Linked DNA regions of Lichenihabitans psoromatis. The protein of the gene in region 2 interacts with the protein of the main gene of each other region in a pairwise test. Links are inferred from orthologs where the notes say so. Each region holds a gene or a part of one and is shown on either strand. Other genes may lie near its edges. The genes, in order: ftsH and hflK.

The links.
Region 1: the proteins of hflK (region 2) and ftsH interact in binary tests that used the Escherichia coli proteins (3 or more experiments, as listed by UniProt). The link is inferred for Lichenihabitans psoromatis from one-to-one orthologs.

The regions. Positions count from the first base shown.
Region 1 is NZ_CP036515.1:4,385,600-4,400,886, reverse strand. What follows is about bases 7,978-10,928. They hold ftsH (ATP-dependent zinc metalloprotease FtsH), read right to left. Parts: upstream 10,439-10,928; coding sequence 8,516-10,438; downstream 7,978-8,515. Other genes in these bases: tilS (tRNA lysidine(34) synthetase TilS), read right to left, coding at 10,646-10,928; EY713_RS20545 (SEL1-like repeat protein), read left to right, coding at 7,978-8,425. In the rest of the region: EY713_RS20570 (FAD-dependent oxidoreductase), read right to left, coding at 1-630; EY713_RS20565 (acetyl-CoA C-acetyltransferase), read right to left, coding at 635-1,843; EY713_RS20560 (GFA family protein), read right to left, coding at 1,861-2,256; EY713_RS20555 (acyl-CoA dehydrogenase C-terminal domain-containing protein), read right to left, coding at 2,362-4,155; EY713_RS20550 (MerR family transcriptional regulator), read right to left, coding at 4,428-4,850; more of EY713_RS20545, read left to right, coding at 5,063-7,977; more of tilS, read right to left, coding at 10,929-11,743; tol-pal system protein YbgF, read right to left, coding at 11,736-12,857; peptidoglycan-associated lipoprotein Pal, read right to left, coding at 13,027-13,545; EY713_RS20520 (SAM-dependent methyltransferase), read right to left, coding at 13,775-15,007. UniProt on the Escherichia coli protein: Acts as a processive, ATP-dependent zinc metallopeptidase for both cytoplasmic and membrane proteins. Plays a role in the quality control of integral membrane proteins.
Region 2 is NZ_CP036515.1:1,150,743-1,166,067, forward strand. The notes cover bases 5,472-8,460. They hold hflK (FtsH protease activity modulator HflK), read left to right. Parts: upstream 5,472-6,384; coding sequence 6,385-7,536; downstream 7,537-8,460. Other genes in these bases: EY713_RS05415 (GNAT family N-acetyltransferase), read left to right, coding at 5,472-5,747; EY713_RS05420 (dihydrofolate reductase), read left to right, coding at 5,744-6,256; hflC (protease modulator HflC), read left to right, coding at 7,533-8,460. Also shown: EY713_RS05375 (AsmA family protein), read left to right, coding at 1-1,132; EY713_RS05380 (ribbon-helix-helix domain-containing protein), read right to left, coding at 1,163-1,444; EY713_RS05385 (DUF4169 family protein), read right to left, coding at 1,389-1,595; EY713_RS05390 (SspB family protein), read right to left, coding at 1,604-2,278; EY713_RS05400 (retropepsin-like aspartic protease), read left to right, coding at 2,661-3,662; peptide-methionine (R)-S-oxide reductase MsrB, read left to right, coding at 3,735-4,256; EY713_RS05410 (thymidylate synthase), read left to right, coding at 4,330-5,226; more of EY713_RS05415, read left to right, coding at 5,241-5,471; more of hflC, read left to right, coding at 8,461-8,480; EY713_RS05435 (DNA-3-methyladenine glycosylase), read left to right, coding at 8,498-9,088; EY713_RS05440 (peroxiredoxin), read right to left, coding at 9,076-9,732; EY713_RS05445 (MFS transporter), read right to left, coding at 9,876-11,300; EY713_RS05450 (ATP-binding protein), read right to left, coding at 11,391-14,594; EY713_RS05455 (hypothetical protein), read right to left, coding at 14,591-15,259.

The DNA.
Region 1 (15,287 bases), 3.2 Mb from region 2 along the record:
GGCAGTATCGACGAGATCCGCGAGGGGTGATAGCACGTGGACGAGACCCATGCTTTTTGCAGCCTGCGGGCGGATCTGCTCGCCGCGAAACAGCATCTGCAGCGCGTCGCCGGTCTGCATCAGGCGCGGCACACGCTGGGTACCGCCGGCCCCAGGGAAGAGGCCGACCTTGATCTCCGGCAAGCCGACCCGCGCCTTGTCGGTCTCGGCCAGGACGCGATAGTGACAGGCCAAAGCTAGCTCGAACGCGCCACCTAGGCAGAGGCCGTTGATGGCGGCCACCCAGGGTTTGCCGCAGGTCTCGAGCTTACGGAACAGCACGGATAAGCGCCGCGAGCCATCGAAGAAAGCCTGCATCGCGGCCTCCGGGTCGCCGGCCTTGGCGTTCTCGTCATACTGCCGCCCGAGCGCTTGCAGCATGGTGAGATCGGCACCACCCGAGAAGCTTTCCTTGCCGGAGGTGACGACGCATCCTTTGATGTGTTCGCTCGAGGCCACCTGATCGATGACGCTATCGAGTTCGTCCATCACGCGTTCGGTGATGACGTTCATGGATCGGCCGGGCATGTCCCAGGTCAGCAGCGCGATGCCGGCGTCGTCGACGTCAAATCGAAAATCGTGCAGCGTCATGATCTTAAACCCGTTCGATGATCGTTGCGGTCCCCATGCCGGCCCCGATGCACAGCGTGATGAGCGCGGTGCTCTTCCCGGTGCGTTCGAGTTCGTCGAGCACGGTACCGAGCAGCATGGCGCCGGTCGCGCCGAGCGGATGACCGAGCGCGATGGCGCCCCCGTTGACGTTGATCTTGTCGAGCGACAGGTCGAACGCCTGCTGATAGCGCAGCACCACCGCCGCAAAAGCCTCGTTGACCTCGAAGAGGTCGATGTCGTCCACCGTCATGCCGGCGCGGGCCAGCACCTTTTTGGTCACATCGATCGGCCCGGTCAGCATCAACGCCGGGTCCGAGCCGATATTGGCGAAAGCGCGGACGCGGGCGCGCGGCCGGAGGCCAGCTTTCTCGCCCGCGTCGGCCGATCCGATCAGCACGACCGCCGCGCCGTCCACGATGCCCGATGAATTGCCCGCGTGGTGGACGTGGTTGACGGCCTCGATTTCCGGATGAGCCTGGATCGCGACGGCATCGAACCCGCCCTGGTCCCCCATCATGGCAAAGGAGGGTTTCAGCGCCGCCAGGGACTGCATGTCGGTCTGCGGCCGCATGTGTTCGTCGGTCGCCAGCAGCGTCAATCCGTTAATGTCGCGCACCGGCACGACGGCCCCGCCAAAGCGCCCTTCGGTCCAAGACCGCGCGGCGCGCTTCTGGCTTTCGACCGCGAAGGCATCGACATCGTCGCGCGATAGCCCGTATTTGGTCGCGATCAAATCAGCCGAGACGCCTTGCGGCATAAAATAGCTTTTGATCGCAATCTGCGGATCGACCGGCCATGCGCCGCCCGATGCCCCGATGCCGACGCGGCTCATCGACTCGACGCCTCCGCCCACGACCATGTCGTGCTGCCCGGCCATAATTTGGGCCGCACCGAAATTCACGGCATCGAGCCCTGACGCGCAGAAGCGGTTGATCTGCACGCCGGGAACATGCGCGCCATAATCGGCCGTCAACGCCGCCGCGCGGGCGATGTCGCCGCCTGCCTCGCCGACGGGATCGACGCAACCGAGGATCACATCGTCGACCAGGGCCGTGTTCAGCGCGTTGCGCGTTTTCAGCGCATCGAGCACCGCAGTTGCGAGGCCGAGCGTCGAGACCTCGTGCAGCGCACCATCCGGCTTGCCGCGCCCGCGCGGCGTTCGCACATGATCGTAGATAAAGGCGTCAGGCATGAGAAATCCTTGGACGATCAGGTGTCGTGATCGGGGTGCTGGTGGTTGATGACGGGCTCATGGGCGGTTCCGGCCAGCCACGCTGACGTTGCTTCGATCGGTAAGGTTCCGATCGTCTCACTCCAGGGCAGGACCGCCTCGAGCCCGAGTCGTGAGGTGGGGGCGATCAGGGTCGGATCGTCGAACGATCCAATCGTCAGCTCGATCGTTGCAGCCGACTGACGATAGGCAAGCGGCGTCCCGCAGGCTCGGCAAAAGCCGCGTGAGGCGATACTCGAACTTGCAAACCAGGTTGGCTCGCCGCGGGTCCACATCACCTGGGTTGTCGGAATTGAGACGAAGGCCATGAACGGGGCTCCGCCAGCCTGTTGGCACATGCGGCAGTGGCAGACTTTGGCGGATTCGACCGGCATCGAAGCCCGATAGCGGACGGAACCGCACTGGCATCCCCCTGATGCGTGTCCCGTCTCCCTGTGGTCGACATCCGGCGTCATTCCCGCGCCTCCCGATGGCGCAGTTTAGAACGCCTCGGCCGGCATTGCCATCACGGCATCGGCTCCGGCTGTGATCCGCGCCAAACGAGTGCCGGTCTCGGGAAGCATCCGTTCCATGAAAAACCGGCCGACCGCAAGTTTGCTCGCCCAGCGGGCCGGGTCGCCACGCCCCTCGGCTTTTGCAACCAAAGCGGCCTTACACATGAGCAGCCACATATGCCCGAGTGCCACGAGGCCGAACAAATGCATGTAGTCGGTCGATCCAGCACCCGCATTGTCGGGCTTGGCCATGGCGTTCTGCATGAACCATAGGGTGGCCTGTTGCAGCCGATCGAGACCCTGCTTCATGGCCTTCACGTCAAACGTTAACTCCGCATCATCCTTAACGCTTTCAAGCGTCTGCGCGACCTCGCTCATGAACGACATGAAAGCACGGCCTCCATCCTTCGGCAGCTTGCGACCGACAAGATCGAGGGCCTGGATTCCGTTTGCGCCCTCGTAGATCATCGCGATACGCGCATCGCGCACGAACTGCTCCATGCCCCATTCGGCCACATAGCCGTGGCCGCCGAGCACCTGTTGGGCCAGCACGCAATTGTCGAAGCCAAGGTCGGTGAACACGCCCTTGAGGATCGGCGTCATCAGACCGAGCCGATCCTCGGCCCGTTGCGCCAGGGCCTTATCGCCCCCCTGATGGGCGAGATCGACCTCGATCGCGGTCGACATGAGGAGCGCGCGGGCCGCCTCGTTAAAGGCGCGGATCGTCAACAGCATGCGGCGGACGTCGGGATGCACGATGATCGGGTCGGCCACTTTGTCTTCAGCCTTGCGGCCGGAGATCGAGCGTCCCTGCAGCCGCTCCTTCGCATAGGCTGCGGCGTTTTGGTAGGCGACCTCGGATTGAGCGAGTCCCTGGTTGGCGACGCCGAGCCGGGCCTCGTTCATCATCACGAACATGGCGTTGAGGCCCTTGTTGGGTTCCCCGACCAGCCAGCCCGTCGCTCCATCGTAGTTCATCACGCAGGTGGCGTTCCCGTGAATGCCCATCTTACGTTCGATGGAGCCGCAGGAGACCTTATTGCGCGCGCCGAGTGACCCATCCGGGTTCACTATCATCTTGGGAACGATGAAGAGCGAGATGCCTTTCGTGCCCGCCGGCGCGCCCTCGATTCGCGCCAAGACGAGATGGATGATGTTGGGCGTCAGATCGTGCTCGCCCGCCGATATGAAGATCTTTTGACCCGTAATGGCATAGGCCCCATCCGGCTGTGGAACCGCTTTGGTGCGGAGGAGCCCGAGATCGGTCCCGCATTGCGGTTCGGTCAAGTTCATCGTGCCGAGCCACTCGCCGGCGATCAGCTTCGGGACATAGGTCTGCTTCTGCTTGTCGCTTCCATGAGCCAGGAGCGCCGAAAACGCGCTTTTTGTCAGGCCTGGATACATCGTAAACGCCATATTGGCGGAGGTGCAGAACTCGTTGATGATGGCGCCGATCGCCTGGGGCAAGCCTTGGCCGCCATAGGCCGGATCACCTGAAATTCCGACCCAGCCGCCTTCGGCATAAAGCTTATAGGCCTCCCGAAACCCGTGCGGGGTCGTGACCGACGCATCGGCGTTGCGGACACAGCCATCCCGGTCGCCACTCTGGTTCAGCGGAAGCAACACGCCTTCGCTGAGCTTCGCGCCTTCGGTCAGGATCGCCTCGACAACGTCGGGCGTGGCGTCGGAAAAGCCTGGCAGATTGTTGTGGCGTTCAATCCGAAACACGTCGTTCAGCAAAAACATGACTTCGTCGATCGGGGCTTTATAGGTCGGCATCACTCATCCGTTCGGCAGGCCACTGCGGTCGAGAGTATCACGGTCAAAGCTTGCCAAACCATGCGGCTCGGCCAGCTCTCTCCAATGTGGAGCGTGCTCTCGTGTCGGCCAGCCAAGATGCGTGTGGTTTGTGGTCGCGACATGGTGGCGGTGGGGCCAGAGCGCGAGACCGCGGTCAAACAGCGACGCTCGCTCGCAACCAGGGATGGAGCGGGCGATAGGCAACGCACTCGCTTATTTGACCGAGTGCTGAGGCCGTAGCGATTTTGGGTCTAGGGCCGGCCGTCGATGTCGGCCTGCGCGTCGCGCAGAACCGATATGGCGCCATCGATCTCATTGCGTTGGCGTTCAAGGTGAGCAATCTGCGCTACGATCTGCTCGCTTTTGAGATGTAGCCTATTGGTCTCGGTACGGGGCTCCGCGCCGGCCAACATGTCACGGATTTCGGTGAGCGTGAAACCAAGCTGCTTGGCTTGCAGGATCATGTCGAGGCGAGCCTTATCGCTGTTGGCGTAAAGTCGCGTCATACCGTCTCGGCGTGGCACAAGCAGGCCACGATCCTCATAGAAACGGAGCGTCCGCAGGCTGACGTCGAAGGCACGCGCCATCTCTCCGATACTGATCCGCTCGATTTTGACGTCCTCTGAACGGGGTCGTGCCGGACTGGGTCGCTGCGGCGATTTCGCAAGGCTCATCACTGGGTTCCGTGAGATGGGGCGACGCTTGCGACGCCTCGATTTCCCGAAATCTAACGTTAGGTCAGACTAATTACAACCCATAGTTGTTATCGGTGGGAATGGGTTGTGTCCTGTTCAGCATCGGAGGTTGTCTTAACCTCCTGTTTACCCTGCTGAACGAAACTCGGGGACGGCAGGGTAGCGTTCACAAACCACCAACGATTTGCGTTGTGAACGACTGCGATGCGACTGACCGGAACTGGGCCGATGGCCTGATTGGCGCGACGATGAACAAGGCGGTTCCTTGGAGCAGCGGTGACAGCAACCTCGATATTCGCGAGGCGGCTCGCCGTGCGGCCAAGCGAGAGGGACTGTCGGTCGGTGAATGGCTCGATGCCATCATCGCAGAGCGCGCCGAGATGTTGGGTGTCGATGTTGCAAAGCTCGATGCCGAAGAGCGGGTCTATGCCGTCACTGAACGATTGGCCCGCCTGAGCGGGGAGACACGTGGCGCCTCCGAGACCCGCGACTCATCCGAACCAAGCCGATCGTCCTTGCCGCCGTCTTCACCTCGAGCTTCCGAAAGACAAAAAATGACGTCGGGCACGCGTATGCGAGACTGGTTCGGAGCAAATGGCGGCGCGACGGCTCCAGCCAAGCCCAGCCCGACGAAGACTGCAGCACCCACGCGCGGTCGATCGATGCCTGAGACCGCCCGACCCTTCGGCCCGCTGAACGGACGCCTCGGATCGACCCTCGACGCCTCCGCGCCGACACGCGCGCCCATCGTGGCCCCTCGACCGATCGACGTTCAGGCGGTCGCGACACAGGCGGCTTCGGACGACGGGTCTTCGGCTGCTGCGGAACAGTCGGGCGCCGAGGAGTTGCGGCGGGTCGAGGCAAAACTCACCGCACTTTTCCGGGCTCTCGATCGCAAACAGGACCCGTCGGGCACCGATGTCGTAATGCCGCCAAGCCGCCCGGCAGCGACGCGAGCTGCCGCCGCCGTCGAGACGGCAAAGATGGCCGATTCGACGCCAGCGCCGATCCTCTCGGATGCGCCGCCGTTTCGAACCTTGGCGCAGGCGATCGCCGAAATCTCCGAGCGGCAAATCATGTTGGACCGGCAGGCGGCCGTGACCGCAGATGAGCCGACAGCCCCCCCGGTCAGCCCGCAGCGCGCTGAGGAGCAAGCGGATCGCAAGATCGACGCGCAACCTCACGTCACGCTCTCGACGAGACAGGACCAGTCCAGCGACAGACGCGCCAAGCTCATGCCGACCCAGAAATTGGCGGCGTCTCGCCTCCGGGCTGAGCCTTCCGGCTCCGGGGCTCAATCTCCTGGCTCGTCAACCGAAGGGTCGACGCTCGACCTCATCGAACGCCGGCTCGAGGCACTCGCGGCCAAGATCGACATGGCGATTGCCGGTCAGGTGAAGCCAAGCGTCATCGAAACCCTCTCGAAGCGGCTCGATCATGTTCAGGGATCGCTGGACGATCGGCTGCTGTCCCGCACCGCCCTGCCGCCGCTCGATCAACCGGCGATGGAGCAGATGATCGAAGGGTTAATCGGCCGGATCGAGACCTTGCGTCAGCCTGTGCCAGATGTCGCGGCGCTGGAGGGCATGCTACAGCAACTCGCGCAGAAGCTCGATGATGCTCGCGAGCCACAGGCCGATGCCCAGGTGTTCGGCGACCTCCAGGCGCAGGTCGGAAAATTAGCCGAGCGGATCGATAAGAGCGACGCGGGATTGACCGCGATCGTGTCGGTCGAACGCTCGCTCGGCGAGTTGTTTTCGCAACTCGAAGAAACGCGCGAGGCGGCCATCAACGCTGCCGAGGGCGCGGCCCGGACTGCCGCCCGCGATACACTGCGCGCCGCCATGCTGGATTCCGCCCTGCCGTTTGGCAAAGGCCATGCGAACGCCGAAGCAGCCGTCGAGCAGGTGTCGCAGGAACTCTCCGACTTCCGCGCAACGCGCGAGACCTCGGATCAGCGCCTGCATGCGATGCTGGCGACCCTGAATGAAACGCTCGAAAAAGTTGTCGACCGCCTGGCTCTTCCAGGGGTTGCGGAGACTTCCGTCTCGGCCGCATCTCAGGTCGGCAAAGCCGGGCAGGGCGCCACGACGGATGATGCCTCTCGCGTGCCGCCTCCGGGCGTGCGTCAGGCAGGAGAGCGTCCACGCGCCGCTCTGGCGTCGCTCGATGCCGATGTTCCGATCGAACCCGGATCGGTTGGCAATCCCCGGATGTTATCGCGTCCGGCGGAGGCCTCGACCGACGCGGCGCGAGCCCCCGACGTCAAGGCCGATCCATCACAATTTATCGCCGCTGCTCGCCGTGCCGCTCTCGCGGCCGCGCAGGATACGGCAGCATGCGCCGCGACGGCCGCGACCCGTCGGGGCGATCATCAAGCTCAGCGTCTCGGCTCGTCGACGTCCCTGATGGATCGGGTGAAGGACTTCTCGGCAAAGCATCGGCGGCCCATGCTGCTTAGCCTTGCCGGCTTGGTGCTTTTGCTTGGCGCGATCCAAGTCGCGCGCCTGAGCGCCGTGCCGGCCGATGGCGCATCGACGGTCGGGTCTGCAACGGCAGCGAACGTGGCTGAACCGCAACCGTCGTCGACGGGCGCGATACCCGCGGTGAAGCGCGAGGCGCTTGCCGGCGCGGCCGGTGATGCCGCAGTCGGAGGGCCCGCCGCGACTGTGGCGCTGGTGCCGCCTGCGCCTGCCGTAGCGGACCAACCTAAAACCGCCGTTGTCGCTCCGGCCAAGTCGCTTCCAACTCTTGCCATGGGCCGTCCGCCCCTCTCCGGCCCCCAGCCCAGCCCGACAGCTTCGGGCTTGCGCGACCTTGCGAGCAGCGGCAATGCGGCGGCGCAATTCGAACTCGGCTTACGTTTGGCCGATGGACGAGGTCTGCCGCGCGATCCGAAACAAGCGGCCGAGTGGCTCGAAAAGGCGGCGACTCAGGGGCTCGCCCCGGCGGCCTATCGGCTCGGCTCGCTCTACGAAAAGGGGCTCGGCGTGCCGCGCGACCCGGCCATTTCGTCACGCTGGTATCAGCAGGCGGCCGAGCAGGGGAACATCCGAGCAATGCATAATCTGGCGGTCATGTCGGCTGAAGGCGCCGGCGGCAAGCCGGATTATCCGAAGGCGGCGACGTGGTTCGGCAAGGCCAGTCAGATGGGCGTGCGCGACAGTCAATTCAACCTTGCAATTCTTTACGCGCGAGGGCTCGGCATCGAACAAAGCTTGGCGCAATCCTATACGTGGTTCGCGATCGCTGCCGCACAGGGTGACGACGACGCGGCCCGCAAGCGGGACGATGTCGCAGCCAAGCTCGATGCCAAGACGCTCGCGGCCGCTAAGGCGGCTGCGGAGAATTTTCGACCGACGCCGCCGATCGCCGCCGCCAATGAGGTGCCGCCACCGGCTGCCGGATGGGATGCGGTCCAGCCGCAAGGACCGGTGCCGACGACCTCGAATGTGCCCGCAGCACATGCTCCGGCCCCGAACGCATCGGGTTCGACGCAGCCAGGCGCGAGCAGCCGGAGCGGCACTCTCGCCCCACGGATCAGTCGCCTCTAGCATTCGAGCCGGAGGTTACCTCCTCGCCGGCTCGGGTTCATCAAAGCAAAAAAAACCCGGCGTGAGCCGGGTTTTCGTCGCTGACTAAAATCAAGCCTGAGGTTGCGGCTCGAGGCCGGTTTCAGGACCCGACTTCGGACGTCCCTTGCCGATGTTCGGCACCGGCGAGGCACGCGGCGGGGTCGGGTCGTCACCGGTTTCGCGCACCGGCAAGCGACCTTTCAGCAGGCCGATGATCTCGTCACCCGACAAGGTCTCATATTCGAGCAGACCTCTCGCGAGCGATTCGAGATCCCCCTTGCGACGGGTCAAAATCTCGGTTGCTTCGGCCAAGCCATTCTCGACGAGCCGCCGCACTTCCGAGTCGATCTTCTGGGATGTCGATTCGGAAATATTGTTCTGCTTGCCCATCGAATAACCGAGGAACACCTCTTCCTGGTTTTCGCCGTACATGACCGTGCCGAGTTCGTCGGAGAACCCCCAGCGCGTAACCATCGCGCGCGCCAGTTTGGTGGCCTGCTCAATGTCCGACTGAGCGCCGGACGTGACCTTGTCCTTGCCGAAGATCAATTCCTCAGCGACGCGTCCGCCCATCAACACGGCGAGGCGCGAGGTCATCTGCTCGAAGCTCATCGACAGCTTATCGCGCTCCGGCAATTGCATGACCATGCCGAGTGCACGGCCACGCGGAATGATCGTCGCCTTGTGAACGGGATCGGTCGCCGACACGCTGAGAGCCACGATCGCATGACCACCTTCGTGATAGGCCGTCAGCATCTTTTCCTGCTCGGTCATGACTAAGGTGCGGCGCTCGGCGCCCATCATGATCTTGTCCTTCGCGTCCTCGAACTCCGACATCGTGACGATTCGCTTGCTGCGGCGAGCCGCCATCAAAGCTGCTTCGTTGACGAGGTTCATCAAGTCGGCGCCGGAGAAGCCGGGTGTCCCACGCGCGACGGTCTTGAGATCGACGTCCGGCGACAGCGGCACCTTCCGAACATGCACCTTCAAGATACGCTCGCGGCCGACCACATCGGGATTCGGGACCACGATCTGGCGATCGAAGCGGCCTGGGCGCAGCAACGCAGGGTCGAGAACATCCGGACGGTTCGTCGCCGCGATCAGGATGATGCCTTCATTAGCCTCGAAGCCGTCCATTTCGACCAGCAACTGGTTGAGGGTCTGCTCCCGCTCGTCATTGCCGCCGCCAAGACCGGCGCCGCGATGGCGACCGACCGCATCGATTTCGTCGATGAAGATGATGCAAGGCGCATTCTTCTTCGCCTGCTCGAACATGTCGCGCACGCGGCTCGCGCCGACACCGACAAACATTTCGACGAAGTCTGAACCCGAGATGGTGAAGAACGGAACGCTGGCCTCGCCGGCGATGGCACGAGCCAGCAGCGTCTTACCAGTGCCGGGCGGTCCGACCAGAAGGACGCCACGCGGGATACGGCCGCCGAGTCGCTGGAACTTCTGCGGGTCGCGCAGGAATTCGACGATCTCCTGGAGGTCGTCCTTGGCCTCATCGACGCCAGCCACGTCCTCAAACGTGACACGACCATGGGCCTCGGTCAGTAGTTTGGCCTTCGACTTACCAAACCCCATGGCTTTGCCGCCCGCCCCCTGCATTTGCCGGGACATGAAGATCCAAATTCCGATGAAGGCGAGCAGAGGCAGCCCATTGACCAAAAGCGTCACCAGCCAAGAATTACCGTCCGACGGCGGCTTCGCGGTGATCTGCACATTCTTCTTGTAGAGATTTTGCACCAAGCTCGGATCGTTCGGTGCATAGGTCGAGAAAGCACGATTGTCATTGAAATGACCCGTGATCTCGGCGCCCGCGATCGTAACCTCACGCACGCGACCGCTATCGACCTCGCTCAGCAACTGGCTGAAGGTAATGTCTTGCGTCTGCGAGCGCTGGCCTGGATTTTGGAACAACAGCACCAAAGCGACCACAAGCAGGAATATGATCACCCAAAGGGCGAAGTTCCGGAAGTTCGGATTCATCTCGGACCCGTGAAAAGCGTTGACCCCTTCAAGGGGAGATAGTCGTGTCGCGTAGGCCTGACCCTAGAACCGGATAGTCTGGTGGACCATTCCGGCGAGATCATGCTTCGATTTGGTGTTTCGCGCGGTTTTAGATGTTCGAGGCACAATCGGCGCCTCGAGACCGCAGTCGGCATCGTGTCTAGTGCAATGTAGGCGTCGACGCGCTCATTGCCAAGGGAACGGCCTGGCTTCTGCGGCGAATGGTTCCGTTTGCGTTGAATCGGGATCGACTGGCCTGTGCCGCGCGGCGCGTCCGCGACGTCGCGGCGCCTCCACCTCGATTGTAAGTCGTCCGCTCTTCGCAAGCGTCAACGTCGCTCCGCCGAGGCTCCGACGGAGCGTTGATCCGGCGCGGAACGCCAGTCGGATCTCTGCCGCGAGATGTTCGAGCCGGTCGAGCCGTAGCATGGATGAGCCGCCGACCGTGGTCGCGGCTTCCCCGAGAACCCGGATCGTGAACTCTTCGGGTTCGCGATCGAGCAGGCCCATGTCAAAGCGCAGCAGTCCGGGCGCGGCCGGCAATTCGGCCAGTAAGCGAAGCCGCTCGGCGGCCTGACGCAAGGCCGTCTCGGCCCGCGCAGCGCGTTCCGCCAAGAGGCCGAACCGACTGGCGTCGAGACCCTCGGCGGCGAGCGCCGGGAGCATCTGTCGCATGCGCGTGCGTGCGAAGCGGGGATCCTCATTTGAGGGATCGCGACGATAATCCCATCCGTTGATCGCGCAGGCAGCAACCAGGCGGGCCTTCGGCACACGGAGGAGAGGGCGCAGATGCGAGACCCCGTCTCGAAACGAATGGCCGCTCATGCCCGCGAGGCCCGAGACGCCGGTGCCCCGCGTCATGCGAAACAACAAGGTTTCGGCCTGATCGTCGAGCGTATGTGCGGTTAGGAGCGATGTCGCGCCCGTCTCGCGACAGAAGCTGGTGAGCAAGCGATAGCGGGCTTCTCTTGCCTTTCCCTGGACGGCCTGTGTCGGCTTCGGTCCGGTCCAGGTTAGGATCTGCGCCGCAAGGCCGATGCGCTGCGCCTGCGCAACCACGAAATCGGCATCGTCACGCGAGGCGGCCCGCAAGCCGTGGTCAACTGTCGCGACCGTGAGGGGACGATCCAGTGTCGCCATAAGGTGCATGAGCGCGATCGAATCAGGACCGCCGGACACTGCCACGACCACAGGCGCGATCGAGGGACCCAGAAGCGAAGGGAGCGAAGCGGAAAGATCGTCCGCCGTGTAGGGCAGGGTTGCCGCGACGCTCGTCTCAGCCATCGGTGCGGCAGCGCGACCGCTTCAATTCGCGATCGACTCCCGCCCGGACCTCTGCGGAAGCCGTCGGATATTTGCGGGTGACTTCTAGATATGTCGCGCAGGCCTGATCCTTGGCACCGAGAGCGTTCAGCGACATGCCGAGGCGCAGCAGAGCGTCAGGCGCACGCGCCGACTTGCCATAATCGGTCGAGAGCTTCAAAAATTGTTCTGCGGCTTCCCGATGACGACCCAGTCGCGAGTAGCTTTCGCCCGCGAGATAGACTGCATCGGGCACCAGCCTGTCCTTCGGGTATTTGGTGACGAACCCCTGAAATCCCGTGGCGGCACCGTCAAATTGACCTTGCTTATAGAGCCCGAGATCGTTGTCGAACTCTTCGCGTGTCCCGCCTGGCGTCAGGCTGGCCACAGCATTCGGGTCGGGCAAAGCGCGTGCGGCGGGGGGCGCCGCGATGATCGAGGGCGTGTCGTTGCGAGGCGTGTCGCTCGCGGTCTGCTCCGTCCCACTGCCGGGGCGCTGCATCAGGTCGAGCGGCGGGCGGGGATCGGCGGATGCACGCGCCGAAATCGGTGCGCTCGGCTGCGTGGTGCCGAGGGGCTTCGGAGCACCCGGCGCGGTTGGGTTGGCGTCCGGGTCGAAGACGTCGCCGGTCGCGCGCGCCGCACGCGGGGCGGGCGTCGCTCCGTTGGACGAGGCTGCAGGCGCGTCAAGGGCAGCGACGACGGGCGTGGTCGCGCCCAACTCTGTCGCGTCGCCCCGTTTCTGCGGCAGCGGCCGAACGGCTGCACCGGCCGGCGCGCCGCCGGTCCGCTGTAGGTCCTGGAAGCGGAAATCGACGTCGCCCTGCATCTTCCGCATGTCATCGGCGAGCTTCTTATTCTGATATTGAAGCTGTTCGATTTGGCCGGTCAGGGTTCGAATCTGGTTTTCGAGCCGTCCCAGTCGAACCACCAGGGCCCCCTGGTCGCCATTCTCATCCGGAGCCGCAACGTCGTCCTGTGCTTGAGCCAGGAGGATCGTCTCGGCCGCATGGACCGGCCAGCGCGCGCCGCCTGCCACCAGGACCGTGAGGCCGGTGACCATCGCCAGCATCGGGCGGAACTTGAAAGTTTTCATAACGGCGGACCCATCGACATGACGACGCCACACAACACGGCACTTCGGCTTTTCGATGAATTGTGGCGGAGGATCAAGCCGCAATGAACGTGCGTCGGAGAAGCCGAACCAACATGGGCCTCACGAGAAGCCCGCGGTCGGTGTGTATCCGACCGCGGGCGTTTGGCTATTAGGATTGACCGCCTGTCTTCAGCACCGTCACGGCGCGGCGGTTCTGCGACCAGCATGAAATGTCGTTACAGACCGCCACGGGACGCTCTTTGCCGTAGCTGATCGTCTTAATTCGGGCTGCGGCAATGCCGCGCGACGCAAGATAGTCCTTTGCGGCTTCGGCACGGCGAGCGCCGAGTGCGAAATTATATTCGCGTGTGCCGCGTTCGTCGGCATGACCCTCGACCGTGAAGGCATAGCGCGGATATTGGGCGAGCCAGCGCGCCTGCTTGTCGAGCGTGGCGGTCGCGGTCGGGGTGAGATCCGTCTGATCGGTCTCAAAGAAGATGCGGTCGCCGACGTTGACGGCGAAATCCTGTGCGCTGCCCGGCACGGCCGCACCACCGGCGCCGCCAGCTCCACCAAAACCGCCGAGCGCGGCCTCATCGGCATTGTTTTTGGCGCAGGCCGTGACGGCGAGGCCGGCCATCAGCACAATCGCCAGTTTAAAGTTACGGCTCGAAAAGATCTGGGGCATGGAGACTCCTGTTGCGGTCGCCCGACGTTGCAATCAAGTAGCCACGCCTTGGTTAAGCGAAGGTTTTTATCAACCTTGATGGAAGGTAAGAGACCGGGGTACGTGTCCTTACGACCAGCCTTGGTTAAGAAGCCCTTGATGGCCGCAATGCGGCATCAACCCTCAACAAGAGAGACACACCACAGGAGTTGCGCTCCTGTGGTCTAAAAGCAACAACCGGCGCGCGAGATCACTCCGCCGCTTGCACCAGGGGGAGAGGCGCACGGTCTGCGGTGTCGACCATGTAGTCGCGCGTCAATGGCACGGCGTCGACGCTGTTCGACAATTGCGCCTGAAACACCATGAAGCCGCCGTGCCGAAACGACATTTCGCTGGCCGCCAGATAAAACTCCCACATCCGGCAGAATCGCTCGTCGTAAAGGCTGCCGAGCTCTCCCTTGCGCTGCAGAAACCGCTCGCGCCAATGTTTCAGCGTCTCGGCATAATGCAGGCGTAGCACTTCGAGGTCGGTGAGCCAGAGGCCGCTCGTCTCGAGTGGCGGGATCACCTCCGAGAGAGATGGGATGTAGCCCCCTGGGAAGATGTATTTATTGATCCAGGCATTCGGCTTGGCGATGCCGTGGTTGCGGCCGATCGAATGAATGAGCGCAACACCATTCGGCGCAAGCAATCGGGAGACGGTGTTGAAGTATGTCTTATATTGCGGGGTGCCGACATGCTCGAACATACCGACCGACACGATCCGATCGAACGTGCCCTCGAGTGTGCGATAGTCCCGCAATTCGAAGGTGACCCGGTCCTGCAATCCGAGGGCCTCCACTCTTTGCCGGGCGACCTTCAATTGCTCCGTCGAGAGCGTCACGCCCAGGACGTGAACATTCTCCTGTTGCGCGATGCTGATCGCCATCCCGCCCCAGCCGCAGCCGATATCGAGCACGCGCTGTCCCGGCTTCAGCAGCAGTTTGGCAATGATATGCCGCTTTTTGGCCGTCTGCGCGTCGTCCAACGTGACGGTTGGATCGGCGAAGTAAGCACAGGAATATTGGAGATCCTGATCTAGGAACAACCGGTAGAGATCGGTCGAGAGATCGTAATGGTGGGCGACGTTGCGACGCGAACGACGCTGATTGTTGTATTGCTGAACGGCCGCCAAAGCTTTGTAGCCCGCGCGTCGGATTATACCTGGATAATGCTGTGGCAGGCCGGCGAGATTGGTGCCGGCGAGATCGAGCAGATCGTAAATACTGCCCTGCTCCATGATGAGATCGCCGTCCATATAGGCCTCGCCGAGGAAGCGATCCGGATCGGCGGCGATCTTGAGGGGAGTGAGATGTCCCCTAAGGCGAACCACGACTGGATCGTGGCCCGGTTGGCCGTCGCCGAAGGTATATTGCTTTCCACCGTCGAGAATGACCGTCAACCGGCCCTGGCGGAAGATCGAATTCAGCTTTGATTTGAGCATGTTGGGATTGCCGCTCTTTCGGTCCTGTCATCTCCGTGCTGCTCGGGTGGACGACGTCGACCCGGCACGTACACAAAGGTCATGACGAGAATTCAAACCCAAACGGACAAAATGTCCAAAGCATTTTCGCCTTTGTGGCAATTTTTTGAAACGTTTCTGCTCCGTGGTCGTGCTCTCGGGCTGGAGCGTCATGGCGCATGACGTGACCGCGACTGTGCCGTCTCGCAGCGTAGCGACAATAAAAAAGTGCCGGTCGAGGCATCGACCGGCACTCTGAACG
Region 2 (15,325 bases):
AGCCGGAGCCTTTTGGCTCGATACGCCATTCGGGCCGAGTTCCCTGACGCTGCCGAGGACCAACCTCGCCGTCACGATCGACACATTGTCGCTCACCGCCACCCTCGCGGCACAAAACGCCAAGATGGGGTTGCGGCTGACGCCGGGCGTGCTGACGTTGAGCGACCTGACCGCGACCCTCGGCGACGGGCAAATCGGTGCCAACGTCACCGTGCGACGAGATGGACCAGCCGCATCCGTCGCGGGTCGGGTGGAGTGGTCCGGTCAACCTCTCGGCACGCCGAGCCTCGGCGGACGCAGCGATGCGACGCTCGATCTCGCCGGGACGGGCGCGACGGAGGCGGCCCTCGTGGCCAGCCTCGCGGGGACCGGCACGGTGCGGATCCAGGATGCACGCCTGCCGCGCCTCGACCCCGACGCGATCACCCGCGTGGTTGCGAGCACCGATGCGACCACCACGATCGACGAAGCCGAGATCACACAGGATCTGGCCCGAGAACTCGACCATGGCGCGCTATCGCTCGGCACCATCACGACACCGGTGACGATCGCGGCGGGTGTCATGCGCGCCGATCCTGTCAAGGTGAAGGGCGCAGGCGCGTCGTCCGAAACGATTGCGCTGCTGGACCTTCGGACCCTGCTCTGGTCGATGAAGACCACGGCCACCATGACCACATCGCCCAAGGATTGGACCGGCGAACCGCCACAGGTCGGCATTATCTGGAAAGGCCCGTTCGCGGCGCCGGCGCGTGAGATCGATGCCGCCGCGCTGGTCAACGGGATCGCCGGCCGCGCGATTGGGCGCGATCAGGCCAAGATCGAAGCGTTTCAGGCGGATGTCCGGGAACGTGCGCTATTCTCGAACAAACTGAAGGCGATCGAGGCGGAACAGCAGGCGAAGCGCGACAAAGATCATGCGGATTCGGAGGCAGCCCTCCAGAAGCTTCTGCAGACGCCGGACGCGACCAAACCGCCGGTCGTGCCCTCCCCCGCAGTCACTCCTGTCCCCATGCCGGTGCCGCGCTTGCGACAGGTCCCCGCTAAGCCGCTCGGCTTGCTTCCAACGCAACCGCGCAAGCCCGGATTGCCGCCGGCAGCCCTGGCCGATCCGGGAAGCGCTGGACGATACTGACGTCGACCCACCAAGCCGCGAGTCGCAAGCCTAGCGGCTCCGATAATGGTCGAGTACGAAGACCCGCAAGGCCGAAGACAAGTTGGCATCACCGCGCGTTTGATCGATCTCGGCCACGAGGGCCGCGATCGCCATATCGCGTCCGGCCGCAATGGCCTTCAACCCGCTCCAGAACGCGTCCTCCAGCGAGACGCTCGTTGAGTGGCCGGCGATCACCAGCGAATGTTTCGCGACCGACGTCGGCGACCGACGGCGCTCAGCCACGATCTGGATCGTCGAGGGCGTCGTCAGGCGATCGCCGATGCGCCGCATGCGATCGATCGGCCAATGCCTTCTCGGCCTCGGAAAGACGGCGCTCGGCTTTCCCGCGTCCAAAACTGATTCGATTTTGTTCAGCGCCCGCGGCTGCCGCCTCGCGATCACGCCGTTTACGGGCAAGCCTCAGATTGACGAGGTCGCCCAAAGCCAGGCTCAGGGCTTTTTACGGAACGAGTCGATCGATACGACTTTGGCAGCCTGTTGCTGGTCGTCCTGCTTAGGCGGCGCCTCGTCATCGGACTCGGCCGTCACCTTGGAGAGTGAAAGCTTCGCCGTCTTGTTTTCCGGCTTACCGTCCGGCTTGATCGAGGTCGCGCTCGGTACGGCTGCGAGAGGTTTCGTCGTGGCCGGCAGACCCGCCGGCTCGACAGTTGCCAGCATCCGCTTGTTCAGCGCGGTCTTCAACGTTTCGACGGTCGAGCTCGGCTTATCGATCGCCTCTGAACCGGACGACACCGATGCCTGAGCGGGATCCTGGATGTCGAACTTGAGTCCGAACTGGACGGAGGGATCGACGAAGCTCGTGATCGCCGCAAACGGGATCAGCAGCCGCTCGGGGACGTTGCTGAACGATAGTCCGACCTCGAAGGCGTGTTCCGTCACGCCGAGATCCCAGAACTGATGTTGCAAGATGATGGTCATCTCATCCGGATAGCGCTCCCGCATCCGATTCGAGAGCCGCAGGCCCGGCGCGCTGGTCTTGAACGTGATGAAGAAGTGATGCTCGCCCTGCAGCCCGTTGCGCGCAGCCTCGGTCAGCACATTGCGGACGACGCCACGCAAGGCTTCCTGCACGAGGAGATCGTAACGAATAAGATCGGCTGCCATTCAAAACGATCCAAACAGGACATGCGAGACTAATATTAACTGATGGTCGAGTGGAGGCTTCTGTTGCCAGGTGCCTCCGAACCCCGCCTAGAAGTGCAACCCCCTAGGACTTGATTCCCAGTACCATCACCGCATTACGCAGCGAGGGCCACCGGAGCATAGTTGTCATTGGCAACTATAAGAAAAGCCCGATAACGGTGGTACAATGCCGAGCAAAAGAACACCCTTTACACCCTCGTCGATCCTATTTCGCCCCCACCAAAACCCGTCGTGAACGGGCTTGGGTGGAGGCGCCGGGTACCGCCCCCGGGTCCGAATGGCTTATTCCGATGACCATTTATCGCCATAGCCACCCTTACGGGTGGCACGAGGAATATAGGCGATGATGCGAGCATTAGGAAGAGCATGTGACACGCATGGCTCGATTGCGGTGGTCAATACGCGATGGGTGGGTGCGATCTCGCGTGCCGTGCTGGTGATGATGACGCTGGCGGGCGTGGTCGGCTCCTGGCGCTCGAGCGCGCAAGCCGCGTGTCGCACAACCGAGATTGCGACGCTGCCGCTCAGCCTGAAGGGTGGTCATTTTCGGGTGACGGCGGCCATCAACGGGCATGGCGTCGATCTCGTGGTCGATACGGGCGCCGCCGTGTCGGCGCTCGATCGCAAGGCCGCTGATCGGCTGCAAATCGCGGTCGATGCCGACCGCAGCAGCACGATCGTCGGCGTCGGCGGAACCGGCCGTCCCGTCGCGACACGGCTGGCCCGAACCTTGACGCTCGGCGCGCTCCGCCTCGAAAATATCCGCTTCGTGTCGGGATCATTCGGCTCGAGCCCGGCCCGGCCGGAACCGATCGCCGGCATCCTCGGTGCCGATATCCTGTTCCGCTACGATGTCGAGTTCGATCCCGCGCGGCACGCGATGATCCTGCATCGACCGGAGGGTTGTTCCGGTCGTTTTCTCGATTGGGGCGCCTATGACGCGGTGCCGCTTCAGCGCTTCTATGATGGCAGCTTGAAGCGGGTCCCCGTCGCGATCGACGGCGTTTCCATGTTGGCGCTGCTCGATACCGGGGCCACTGGGACGGTTCTGTTCCGCCCTGCCGTGCGCCGCTTGGGGCCAGCGGCGGCTCCGGCAAAAACCGATCGGCGTGGGCTCGGCGTGGGCTCGGTCGCCGGCAAGACAATTCCGATGTTCACCCATCGCTTCGCCTCCCTGATGGTCGGTCGCGACATCTTGCGATCCCCCGATCTGACCGTCGCGAACGACGCGACCATGGAGCTCGAGATGCTGCTCGGGCTCGACTATCTCGGCACCCGGCGGATTTGGATCTCCTACGCGACCGATCAATTGTTCATCGCATCGGGCACGACTGCCGCGCCATGACGGCACGGGCTGTAACCACCGCCCCGTCGTCGGCGTATCTTCGCCAGAGACGACGAGCAGCGGAGCACGGCGATGATGGATCTCACCCGACGATTGATGGTACTGGCGGGCGGGGGCTCGCTTCTGGCTCTTGTGACGGGCTGGTGGAAGCTACCCGGCGGCGAGACGGCCCAAGCCGCGGAGGGCAAATTCGCGGTGCGTCATACCGATGCCGAGTGGCGTAAGCTGCTCAATGGCAATCAATATGCGGTGTTGCGTCACCAGGGGACGGAGACGCCCTTTACGAGCCCGCTCAACCACGAAAAGCGCGCCGGCGTTTTTGCCTGCGCCGGCTGCGATCAGGCCGCTTTTTCGTCGCGCACGAAATTCGATAGCGGCACCGGATGGCCGAGCTTCTGGCAACCGCTCGAGGGGGCGGTGGGCGAGACGCAGGATCGGTCGATGCTGATGACCAGGACGGAAGTCCATTGCGGACGCTGCGGCGGCCATCTCGGCCATGTGTTCAACGACGGCCCGCAACCGACCGGCCTGCGCTACTGCATGAACGGGGTCGCGATGACGTTCCGGCCGGGAGACGGGACGGACGGGGCTTGATCGCCAGCAGGACTTGATAATCCGGAGCCGAACCGAAATGGTGGGTCGGCATCTTGGATAGACTTGATCGATCATGTCGCAGGCCCTCAACGACCAACCCTATCTCGATCTCCTGCGGGACGTGATCGATCGTGGCGACGAACGCATCGATCGCACTGGCATCGGCACGCGATCGATCTTCGGCGCCATGATCCGTTTCGACGTCGCCCGTGCCGCGCCGATCCTCACGACCAAGCGAGTCTATTGGAAAACCGCCATCAAGGAGATGCTGTGGTTTCTGACGGGCCAAACCAACATTCAGGCGCTGCTGCGGGACAACGTTCGGATCTGGACCGATTGGCCGCTCGCGACCTATCGGCGAGAGACGGGCGAGGCGATCTCGCAGGAGGCGTTCGAGGCCCGCATTCTTGGCGACGACGCTTTTGCCGAGCGATGGGGTGACCTCGGCCCCGTCTATGGCAAGCAGTGGCGGCGCTGGCTCGGGCCGGACGGTCGCGAGCATGACCAGATCGCCTCGCTGATCGAGACGTTGCGGACCAATCCCTCCAGCCGTCGCATGCTGTTCCACGCCTGGAACGTCGGTGAGTTGGGCGACATGGCGCTGCCGCCCTGTCATCTGCTCTACCAATTCCATGTCAGCAGCGGCCGCCTCTCGCTGATGATGACCCAACGGAGCGTCGATCTGGTGCTCGGCTGCCCTTTCAACTGGGTCGGCGCGGTGGCGCTGCAGGCGATGATCGCCCAGCAGGCCGATCTCGAACTCGGCGATTTTGTCTGGGTCGGCGGCGACGTGCATGTCTACCGGAACCAGATCGAGGCCGTCGAAACGCAATTGGCGCGCACGCCGCGGCCGTTTCCGCGTCTCCGCCTGATCCGTAAGCCGGACAGTATCGACCACTATCGCATCGAGGATTTTGCCGTCGACGGCTACGATCCCTATCCGGCCATCGCGGTCGATGTCGCCGTCTAGCAAAACGAGGGTCGATGCCTGATCTGGTCCTGCGGCCCGCCCTCCCCGGCGATGCCGACCTCATCTTCGCCTTCGTGAGCGAGCTTGCGGCCTATGAGAAGCTCTCTCACGCGGTCGTCTCGACGCCTGCGGTTCTGGCCGACGCCCTGTTTGGGCCAAGCCCGCGCGTGTTCTGCGACATCGCCGCATGGGGCGGCGCTCCGGCCGGTTTCGCGCTGTGGTTTTATGATTTCTCCACCTTCGAGGGCCGTCACGGCATCTATCTCGAAGACCTGTTCGTGCGGCCGTCTTTTCGGGGCCATAAGATCGGCAAACGGCTGATGGCGGGCCTTGCGGCGCGCTGCCGCGCCGAGCGTTTGGGGCGACTGACATGGTCGGTGCTCGACTGGAACGCTCCCTCGATCGCCTTCTACAAGGCGCAAGGCGCTGTGATGCTCGACGATTGGACGACCTGCAGATTGACCGGCGACGCGCTGCTGGCGCTGGGGGACGGCGCGCAACGACGTGATGGCGCGGCATGACCCCTCTGCGACTCGCCCTCATCGTCGCGGTAGCGCGTAACGGCGTCATCGGAACCGACAACACCCTACCCTGGCGTTTATCGAGCGATCTCAAACATTTTCGCTCTCTGACAATGGGCAAGCCCGTCCTGATGGGGCGTAAGACGTGGGACTCGATCGGCCGGCCTCTCCCGGGGCGAACCGTCGTTGTGGTCTCCCGGAACCCCGATTTTGCGGCCGACGGCGTCGAGGTCGCATCGACGCTCCCGGACGCGATCGCAATCGGTAACCGCGTCGGTCATGCGATGGGCGCGCAGGAAATCATGGTGGCGGGCGGCGGCACGCTCTATGCCGCGCTGATCGGGCGGGCCGATCGTCTTTACGTCACCGAGGTGGATCTGGCACCCGCAGGCGACACGATCTTTCCGACGATCGATCCGACCCAGTGGCGTGAATCGAGCCGGGCGTCCCATCCGGTGTCCGAGCGCGACGATACAACATTCACTTTCGTCACCTATGACCGACGGTAAGGCAGGCTTGGCCGTTGCGGTTTGCGAGGCGGCCTCCCAAATCTACAACGCGCAAGAGCGGCTCTGCCTCGCAGAAGCCGCTTTCTTTGCGGAATGAGAGCGACGTCGGCTCATACAAGAGGACTTCTATGCCCTGGACCAATCAAGGCGGGAACGGCGGCGGGCCGTGGAAACCCAGCAATCCAGGGCCTTGGGGCCAGGGGCCGAGCAACAACAACAACAATAACAACACGCCGGATCTCGAAGAGTTTCTGCGCCGGAGCCAGGAGCGGATGCGCCGGATGATCCCCGGCGGGGACTTCGGAGCTTTGGGGCTTGCTGCCGTCGCCATGCTGATCGTTGTCGTGTGGCTGCTGAGCGGCTTTTATACGATCGCGCCGAACGAGGTTGGTCTCAATCTCGTGTTCGGCAAATATACCGGCAAGACGCAAGCCGGTCTGAACTACAACTGGCCCTACCCGATCGGCGACGTCGACAAGCTGCAGGTCACCGACCGCAACTCGATCGATATCGGCTCGATCTCTCGTGAGGATAGCCGCCGTCCGGGCGTTCAACTCGGCATGGATATTCCCGAGGAAAGCCTGATGCTGACCGGCGACGAGAACATCGCCGACGTGAAATTCCGCGTCATCTGGCAGATCGATCCGGCCCATCCCGAAGATTATGCCTTCAACCTCCGCAACCCGAACGAAACCGTCAAAGCCGTGGCCGAAAGTGCCATGCGCGAGGTGATCGGACGCTTCAACCTCCAAGGCATTCTGACATCGGATCGGACCAAGGTCGAACAGACCACGCAGGATCTGACACAGGGCGTGCTCACATCCTACAAGGCCGGCGTTCTGGTTTTGCAGACCCAGTTGCTCTCCGTCGGCCCGCCGGCGCAGGTCATCTCGTCGTATCGCGACGTGACGGCCGCCCAGCAAGATCTCCAGCGCCAGCGGAACGAGTCGGAAGCTTATGCCAACCGCATCGTGCCGGAAGCGCGCGGTGCCGCCGCCGCCATCATTCAAGAGGCGCAAGGCTATCGCGAGCAGACCGTGCAGCAGGCTCAGGGTCAGGCGTCTCGCTTTACCCAGGTTTATGACCAGTACAAGAACGCGCCCGACGTGACGCGCGAGCGGATCTACATCGAAACCATGGAGCAGGTCCTGAGCGGCACCGACAAGATCATCCTCGACGACAAGCAGGGCGTGGTTCCTTACCTGCCGCTCGGCGCGCTTGGATCGACGACAGGGCAAGCCACGGCACCGAAAGCCGGACAGACGGGAGTGGCCCAATGAAATTCGGCCTCTTCGCGGCACTTGCCGCCATTTTGCTGATCATCATCGTCGGCAACAGCGCGATCTTCACGGTCAGCCAAACCGAGCAGGCCCTCGTCCTACGCTTCGGCGAGCCGCAAAGCCTCGTGACGCAGCCGGGGTTGCACTTCAAGCAGCCGTTCGTCGAGTCGGTCGTCTATCTCGACAACCGCATCCTCGACCTCGAGGGCGCGCAGGAGGAAGTTCTGGCATCCGACAGCCAGCGCATCCTGGTCGACGCTTTCGTGCGCTATCACATCGCCGACCCGTTGAAATTCTATCAGACGGTCGGCACGATCGCACGTGCCAACAACCAGTTGGCGTCGGTGTTGAACTCGGCGGTGCGCCGCGTTCTTGGCGATGCAACCCTGCCGCAGATCATCAAAGACGACCGCGCCGGTCTGATGGTGAAGATCCGCGATCAGGTGAATAGCGAAGCGGCGCGCCTCGGCGCAGCCGTCAACGACGTTCGAATTCGGCGGGCTGACCTTCCCAAGGAAATCTCCGAGAAGGTCTATAGCCGCATGCAGTCAGAGCGGGCGCGCGAGGCGGCCGAGTATCGGGCTCAGGGCTCCGAGCAGGCGCAGACCATCACGGCCAAAGCGGATCGTGACGTCGTCGTCATCAAGGCTGAAGCGCAACGACAAGCCGACCAGACGCGTGGTGAAGGCGATGCCGCTCGAAACAAGATCTTCGCCGAGGCTTACGGCAAAGACCCAGGATTTTTCGCGTTTTATCGCTCCATGCAGGCTTATGCGACTGGCTTGAAAGCGGGTGACACGCGGCTGGTTCTCTCGCCGTCGTCGAATTTCTTTAGGTTCTTCAACGATCCGTCCGGGACGGCGCCATCGGCCGCAGCGCCGCAGGCCAAAGCGTCTGGACCGCAAGCCGATGCGGGCATGCCGGCCGCGCCCGCCCAGCCCTGAGGCTGGATCATCCAGCGATGGCGTCGCTCCCGGCCAACGCCGCGCGCGACGTCGTCAAGATGTTTGATCGGGCCGCCGAAGAGGTGGGCCGATCCGTCATCGGGGCCACTTTTCTGGTCGACGGCGTCGGCGGGCTGATCGTCGAGGCTGAAGCCTATGACCGGGACGATCCCGCCTCACATAGTTTTCGCGGCGAGACCGGACGCAACGCCGCCATGTTTGGGCCGCCCGGTCACGCTTACGTGTACCGCTCCTACGGCATCCACTGGTGCGTCAATCTTGTCTGCCGCCCAGGGAGCGCCGTGTTGTTGCGCGCCATCGAACCCACGATGGGCTTGGACGAGATGCGGGTGCGCCGTGGCAACGAGGCCGTGACGCTCCTCTGCAGCGGGCCGGGACGGCTCAGTCAGGCCCTCGGCATCACGGCCGCGCTCAATGGCCGATCGCTCGACCAGCCCCCCTTCACCCTGATCCCCAACGACAACGCGCTCGACATCGTCTCTGGGCCGCGCATCGGCATCACGCGCGGAGCCGACACGCCGTGGCGGTTCGGTCTACGCGGGTCACGGTTTCTGTCGAAGCGGTTTCGCCCGGATCAGGTCGGCTGAGGTACGATGCGGAGGTAGGGTGCGGGCGCGTCCCAACCGCCCGGATAAGCCTTTTTGGCGTCTTCGTCGGACACTGAACCGGCGATGATGACGTCCTCGCCCGGCTGCCAATCGACCGGCGTTGCCACCTTGTGGGCGGCCGTCAGCTGGATCGAATCGAGCGCCCGCATGATCTCGGCGAAGTTGCGCCCGGTCGACATCGGATAAGCCAAGGACAGCTTCACACGCTTGTCGGGCCCGATGATGAACACGGTGCGGACTGTGGCATTGGTGGCGGCGGTGCGACCCTCGGACGTGCCGTCCGTATCGGCCGGTAGCATGCCGTAGAGCTTCGAGACGGCAAGATCGGCGTCTCCGATCAAGGGGTAGGTCACGGCCGCGCCCTGCGTCCGTTCGATGTCGGCCGCCCAGCGATCATGCGACTCGACGGGATCGACCGACAGGCCGATCACCTTGGTGTTGCGCTTAGCGAAGTCGGGCGTCAGCTTCGCGACCATGCCGAGTTCGGTCGTGCAGACCGGCGTGAATGTCTTCGGATGCGAAAAAAGGATCGCGTATCCGTCGCCGATCCAGTCATGAAAGCTGATCCGGCCCTGGGTCGTGTCGGCCGTGAAGTCGGGGGCAATCTGTCCGATTTGTATCATGCGGGCTTCCATTGGCTCTGATGCGGCTGCAAAGCCTAGTCAGTGAATAGACTTGACCAGAGCATGCCGGCTGGGTTTTGCCAACCGGGCTTCAGCCGAGGACCTTGTCGATTGGGCGACGCCGATGATGGCGGCCCGATTGCTCACCGGGTCGCCGCAGCCCGATGCTGGCTGACGGCCTGCCCCGCATCGCGCCGCAAGCGCGCGAAAGCCGGAAGCGCCGTGAGAGCCACCAGACCAATAATCGCAAAGCAGAGCCGGAACGGGCCGCTCGGGTCGGCACCCTGCCCTGCCGGAAGCGCCTCAGCGATCCGCAGAACGATCGCGCCGAAGGCGACGCCCATCCCCAGCGCCAACTGAAACGCCATGTTGAATAACGTGTTGGCGGGGCCGGTCTGGCCGGGCTCGAGCTCAGCGAATGCCAGCGTGTTCAAGGCGGTGAATTGCATCGAGCGGCTGGCGCCGGCGACCATCAAGACCAGCACGATGACGGCGATCGGTATCGAGCGGTCGATCATGGCGCAGGCCGCGATCGAACTCGCGCTGATGACCGTGTTGGCCAGCAGCACGGTACGAAAGCCGAAGCGCCGCAGGATCGGCGTCGTAAGGGGTTTGATGGCGAGATTGGCGGCGCCATACCACAACACCAACAGGCCCGACGTGAACGCATCCCGCCCGAGCCCGACCTGGAACAGCAGGGGCAGAAGAAACGGCATGGTGCTGATGGTGATCCGCGCGATCAGGCCTCCATCCATGGTGACGCGGAAGCTCGGCACCCGGAACGCCTCGAGCGACACCAGGGGATGCGGGTGAGTGCGGGCACGCCGCAAGGCCAGCGTGCCAAGCGTGAGGCTGGCGATGAGAAACAGCGAGGCGATCCGCCAATCGCCTCCCGTCTGCCCGAAGCGCTCCAAGGCATAGAGCAGCGACGCAAGGCAAGACCCGTTGAGCACGAAGCCGAGCGCGTCGAAGGGGCGACGAGCTTCGTCCCGCCCAGCCTCGATCAATCGGAGCGCGAGCCCCAGCCCCATGATCCCGATCGGCACGTTGATGAAGAAGATCCAGCGCCAGGACGCTACCGTGGTGATGAACCCGCCGAGCGGCGGCCCGAGCACCGGCGCCGTCAGGGCCGGCCAGGTGAGCGTCGCGATGGCGCGCATCAGGTCCTGCTTGGCTGTGCCGCGCAGCACGACAAGCCGACCTACAGGCGTCATCAGTGCCCCGGCGGCCCCTTGGAGGATCCGCGCCAGGGTGAAGGTCAGCGTGTCGATGCTGAGGCCGCACAGGATCGAGGCGATGGTGAACAGCGCGACCGCGCTCGCGAAGACAGGACGGGCGCCGTAGCGGTCCGCCACCCAGCCGCTGGCGGGAATGAAGACCGCGACGGTGAGCAGATAAGCCGTCATGCCGATCGCGAGCGACCCCGGCGTCGTGCCAAAGCTTTTCGCCATCTGCGGCAGCGCCGTCGCGATCACGGTGCCGTCGAGATTTTCCATGAAAAACGCGCCGGCCACCAGCAGCGCCACCAAGGTGGACCGTTGCGGCACGAAGGAAGGGCTTGTCTGCATCCGTCACGCCGGGCCAGAGTCTGAAGGCCCCTTCTATAACACGGCCGACCCGCCCGCGAGCAACGACACGGCCGGGGTCATGGGGTTTGGTCAGCGAACCGAGCGCTTGGCTTGAACCACGACCTCCTCCGGCGTGGGCGGATTGGCGGGATGGTAGCTGAGGCAGATCGGTGTCCTGATCTTGGCCGGCTTGCCTGACTTTTCCGAGGCGAAGTAGAATTCGCCCATGGCCAGTCTGGCCACATCGTCGGCTGCGCCGCCCTTGCCGGCGATCAGATCCTTCACGCTGCCGATGTCGGTCGGGGAATTCTGCTTGCCGAAAAATTGTGTCGTGCAATTCGACACGATTTTATTGTCGATCCCCTTCGGGGCCTGGGTCGCCACCACCATGCCGAGCCCATATTTACGCGCCTGCGCGAAGAGCCGGACGGCACTGCCGCGGCTGATCGCGGCATGGGCCGATGGCATGAAGTTCTGCGCCTCGTCGATCGCATAGAGACGCCCGGTCGGCGACGGGTTCTTCTTGATCCAGCTGAACAGCGTCATCTGCAGCCGGTTCACGAAATCCTCGCGCGCGGCATCGGACGCCAATCCAGATAGATTGATGACGGAGATCCGCGTGCGGCCGGCATCGGGCCCGTTGAACAGAAGTTTCGGATCGAGCACCGGACCATCGACCCGCAGCAGCGGATTGGTCGCAACGGCCGCATGAAGCTGGTCGGCCATGCCGGCCGCCAATTTTGCGGCATTGCCGATCTCGCTGATGCCGTCCGGGAGATCGGTGAGCAGCGTTGTCATGGCCTTCAGATCGCCGCCGCCCTGCCCGGCGAAATAGCGCATGGCATCGGCCAGGACGCCTCTTTGCAACCCGTTCTTCGCGCCCGCCAACGGGGCGACAGTCTCGGTTGCCATCTCGCAGGCCTGATCGCGTTCGTCCAAATTATCGCCGAGACCGGAAAAATCCGGCAGCACCGACAGGAACAGCGGGTTGCCGGCCCGGACCCCGGGCGTCCAGACCACGACCTCGACCGTCTCGCGATAGCGAGCCGCCTTCTCGTCGTCATCGGGCGTGAAGCTGCCCGGCCGCTCCGGCCACGGGTCACCGAGCCGCGACAGATCATTGTTCGGATCGATCACGATAGCCGGGATTCCAGCGAGAGCGGCCTCCTCGATCAACCGACGCAGCAACACCGTCTTGCCCGACCCCGTCCCCGCGATGATCGCAGTGTGGCGCGGCAGCAGCGCGAGCGGCAGGCTGACGGCCTCGCCACCCACCGCCATGCGATGACCGATCACGATGGCGGTCGGCGGAACCGCGACCAAGGGCGGCGCAACCGCGCGTTTTGTCGGACGTTTCGGCTCGGTCAACGGTGCGGCGACGGGCGAAACCGCTTCTGCGACATGCTCGAGCTCTAAGGCCTCGACCGGAGGAGCCGGCATCGCATCCATCACGTCCGAGACCGATGTCCCCGGCGGCGGGCAAAGACCCGCTTGTTTGAAGAACGCCGTGTCGCAGAGCGGCTTGGTGGCACGCAGCCAGGTATCGAATTCGTTGCGTTTGCGATGGTTGGCTGCCTCGTCGCGCAATTGGCGAAGCGCCACGAAAGTCAGCAGATCATCCTCGCTCGGATCGATGATGCAGCCCCCTGCTTTCGTGAAGACCTCGACCATCTGCCGGGTCTTCACGCCACCCGGTACCGGAGCTTTTCGAATGATGAGCAGACGGCGGTCGGCCATGTCGGCCGTAATCCCCGATGCGGTCAAAGCAGCCCTCAACCGCGACTGGAACGCATTGGCATTGGTATGTTCGAGAGCGCGGTAGCAATAGTGCCGCTCCCGGTCGCTTTCGGCATGGAACGTGAAAGTCAGCCTGCCGTGCAGGGGCGGCGTCCGCTGCGCGGAATCACCTTTGGCTTCCACGTCGATCGCCTCGTCCGGATCGATCTGCACGGCGTAGAGACCAAAGACGCCGCGCAGCAGGCGACCGAACTCGCCATCGTCGTCATTCTGGATCAGGCCGGCGATATCGACCTGCCGGCGCATCGCCTCGAGATCGAAGAGCGGCGTCTGCGGCCCGGTGTCTTCTATCAACTGATCGGCTTTCGGCACGACCGGGAGAAGAATGTCGCAGAGCTCGATGCGCGCCTCGTCGATACAGTGGCGGCGGAAAGCGTCGCAGCGCATCAGGATGGCGCGAGGCGTCATTCCGCGCCCCGTCGCATTGTCGATCGCGGCCTTGCTGAACGGCCAGGACGGAAAGGCGGGCGTGAACGCCACGGCCGCATAGGCCGGCGTCAACCGGCTGACGATCAGGTTTTCGATGTGGGCGCGGTCGCCCATGCCGAGCAAAGCCGTCTGCGGTTGAAAGCGATGCACGGCAGAGTCAAGCGCGTGAGCCTTGATGCGCTCCCAGGAATCGTAGAGGCACGTGACGACCGTCATGCTGCGGTGGAGGACGTCGTAGAGCTCCAGCAGCCCCGCCGCCAGCACCTCGCCGATCGGTTGCGCCGGACGACCGTCCTCGCTGAGGCGGTGCTGAAACATATTGCTCGGAATGACGATACTGTCGATCTGATCGACAGCGACCAGCGTCGGGCCGGCAAGACTCATGATCCAGGACATGCCGCGCACCAGTTCGACATGGGTCGGAGGCGCGCCTTTGAAGCCGAGCTTCCGCCCGGTGTCTTCCTCGGCCTCGTAACCTTGCAGCCAGCTATGCGCGAAGCTCATGGTGCCGGCATGGTTGGACCGGAGCAGCGCCAAGGCTCGGAACACGTCCTGATGCCGCAGCGCATTGACGCGATCGCCTCGCATCAAGCCACCCACCAGAAGATCGACGATCTTGCTTGGATCGATATTCGGGGTTTCGAAGGCCTCATGGACCTGTCGCTCGATCTGAAATCGGCGCGCGACCCCGGCCAGCACCGCCTCATGCTGGCGGCGCCCATCCGGCATCTCCTGCAACAGGGATGTCAGGAAACTCAGCGCGGCGCTCTTCCAGAAATCCGTGACGCCGAGAATGTCGAGCAGCACGAACCAGCCGCCCCCGTCCCAGGTGCGTCGGCGCAAGGTGCCGACCAGATGCGTCTTGCCAATCCCGGCTGCTCCAACCAATACGTGACCGGGCGGCTTGGTCGAGGTCTCTTTCGTCTTTCGGAAGAAATCCGCGACGAGGCTGTCGAGCAGAGCTTCGTTGGGTCCGCCAACCGTCGTATCGGCATCGCTCCAGACGCTTTCGAGTGATCGGAGCCAACCGAAATCGGCATCGCGCAGGGCGTCGAGAGCGAGGCTCATGGCATGATCCAGAGAACGTGAAAGGGTTCGCCGGCGGGATCGTAAGCGGCCTCGCGATCGGCGGCCGTCAGCGCATTCGGATTGTTGATCCGCATCAGCCGCGCCTTTTTGTCCCCCGCCAGGATGCGCCCAAAGGCGTCGTCCACGGTCGCGCGATCGAAGGCCGAGAGATGGGCGCGAATATCACGAAGCGGCGCACTTTCGCCGGTCTTGCCGCCCGTGATCGCCAGATAGGCTTGACCGATCTTGCGCCGCATCCCGACGGGCGTCAGCGCTCGCGCCGACCCCGATCGACCCGCCGCGCGCGGGGATTTCGGCAGTGGCTCGGCCGCCTCGGGCAAGGGGCCGACGAATTCGGCCAGGGTTTCGCCATGCTGCTCGAGGTGGGCCGACAGCAGGCCGAGCCAAGCCCGCAGCACCTGATAGGCCGGCGGCACGGCGTCGGTCAGATGCGCGGCCGCCCATGCCCACCCCTTGTCGTCGAGCTGCAGCAGCAGCGCGCCACGGGCCTGCCTGCTGACTTTGATCAGGCGCCGCGCTTCAAGCTGCTCACGATCGGCTTTCGCGACCTCGGGCAGGATCGCGCCTTGAAGGGCCTGACCTTTTTGGCCAAGCAGCGACCAGACCAGAAGCGTCTGGCGCGGCGTCAGTCCGTCATCACTCATGGGCTTGGCCTTCCACCGCGACGATCCGATCGATCGATCGGTCGGTCCGGGCCGACCTCTAAGGTC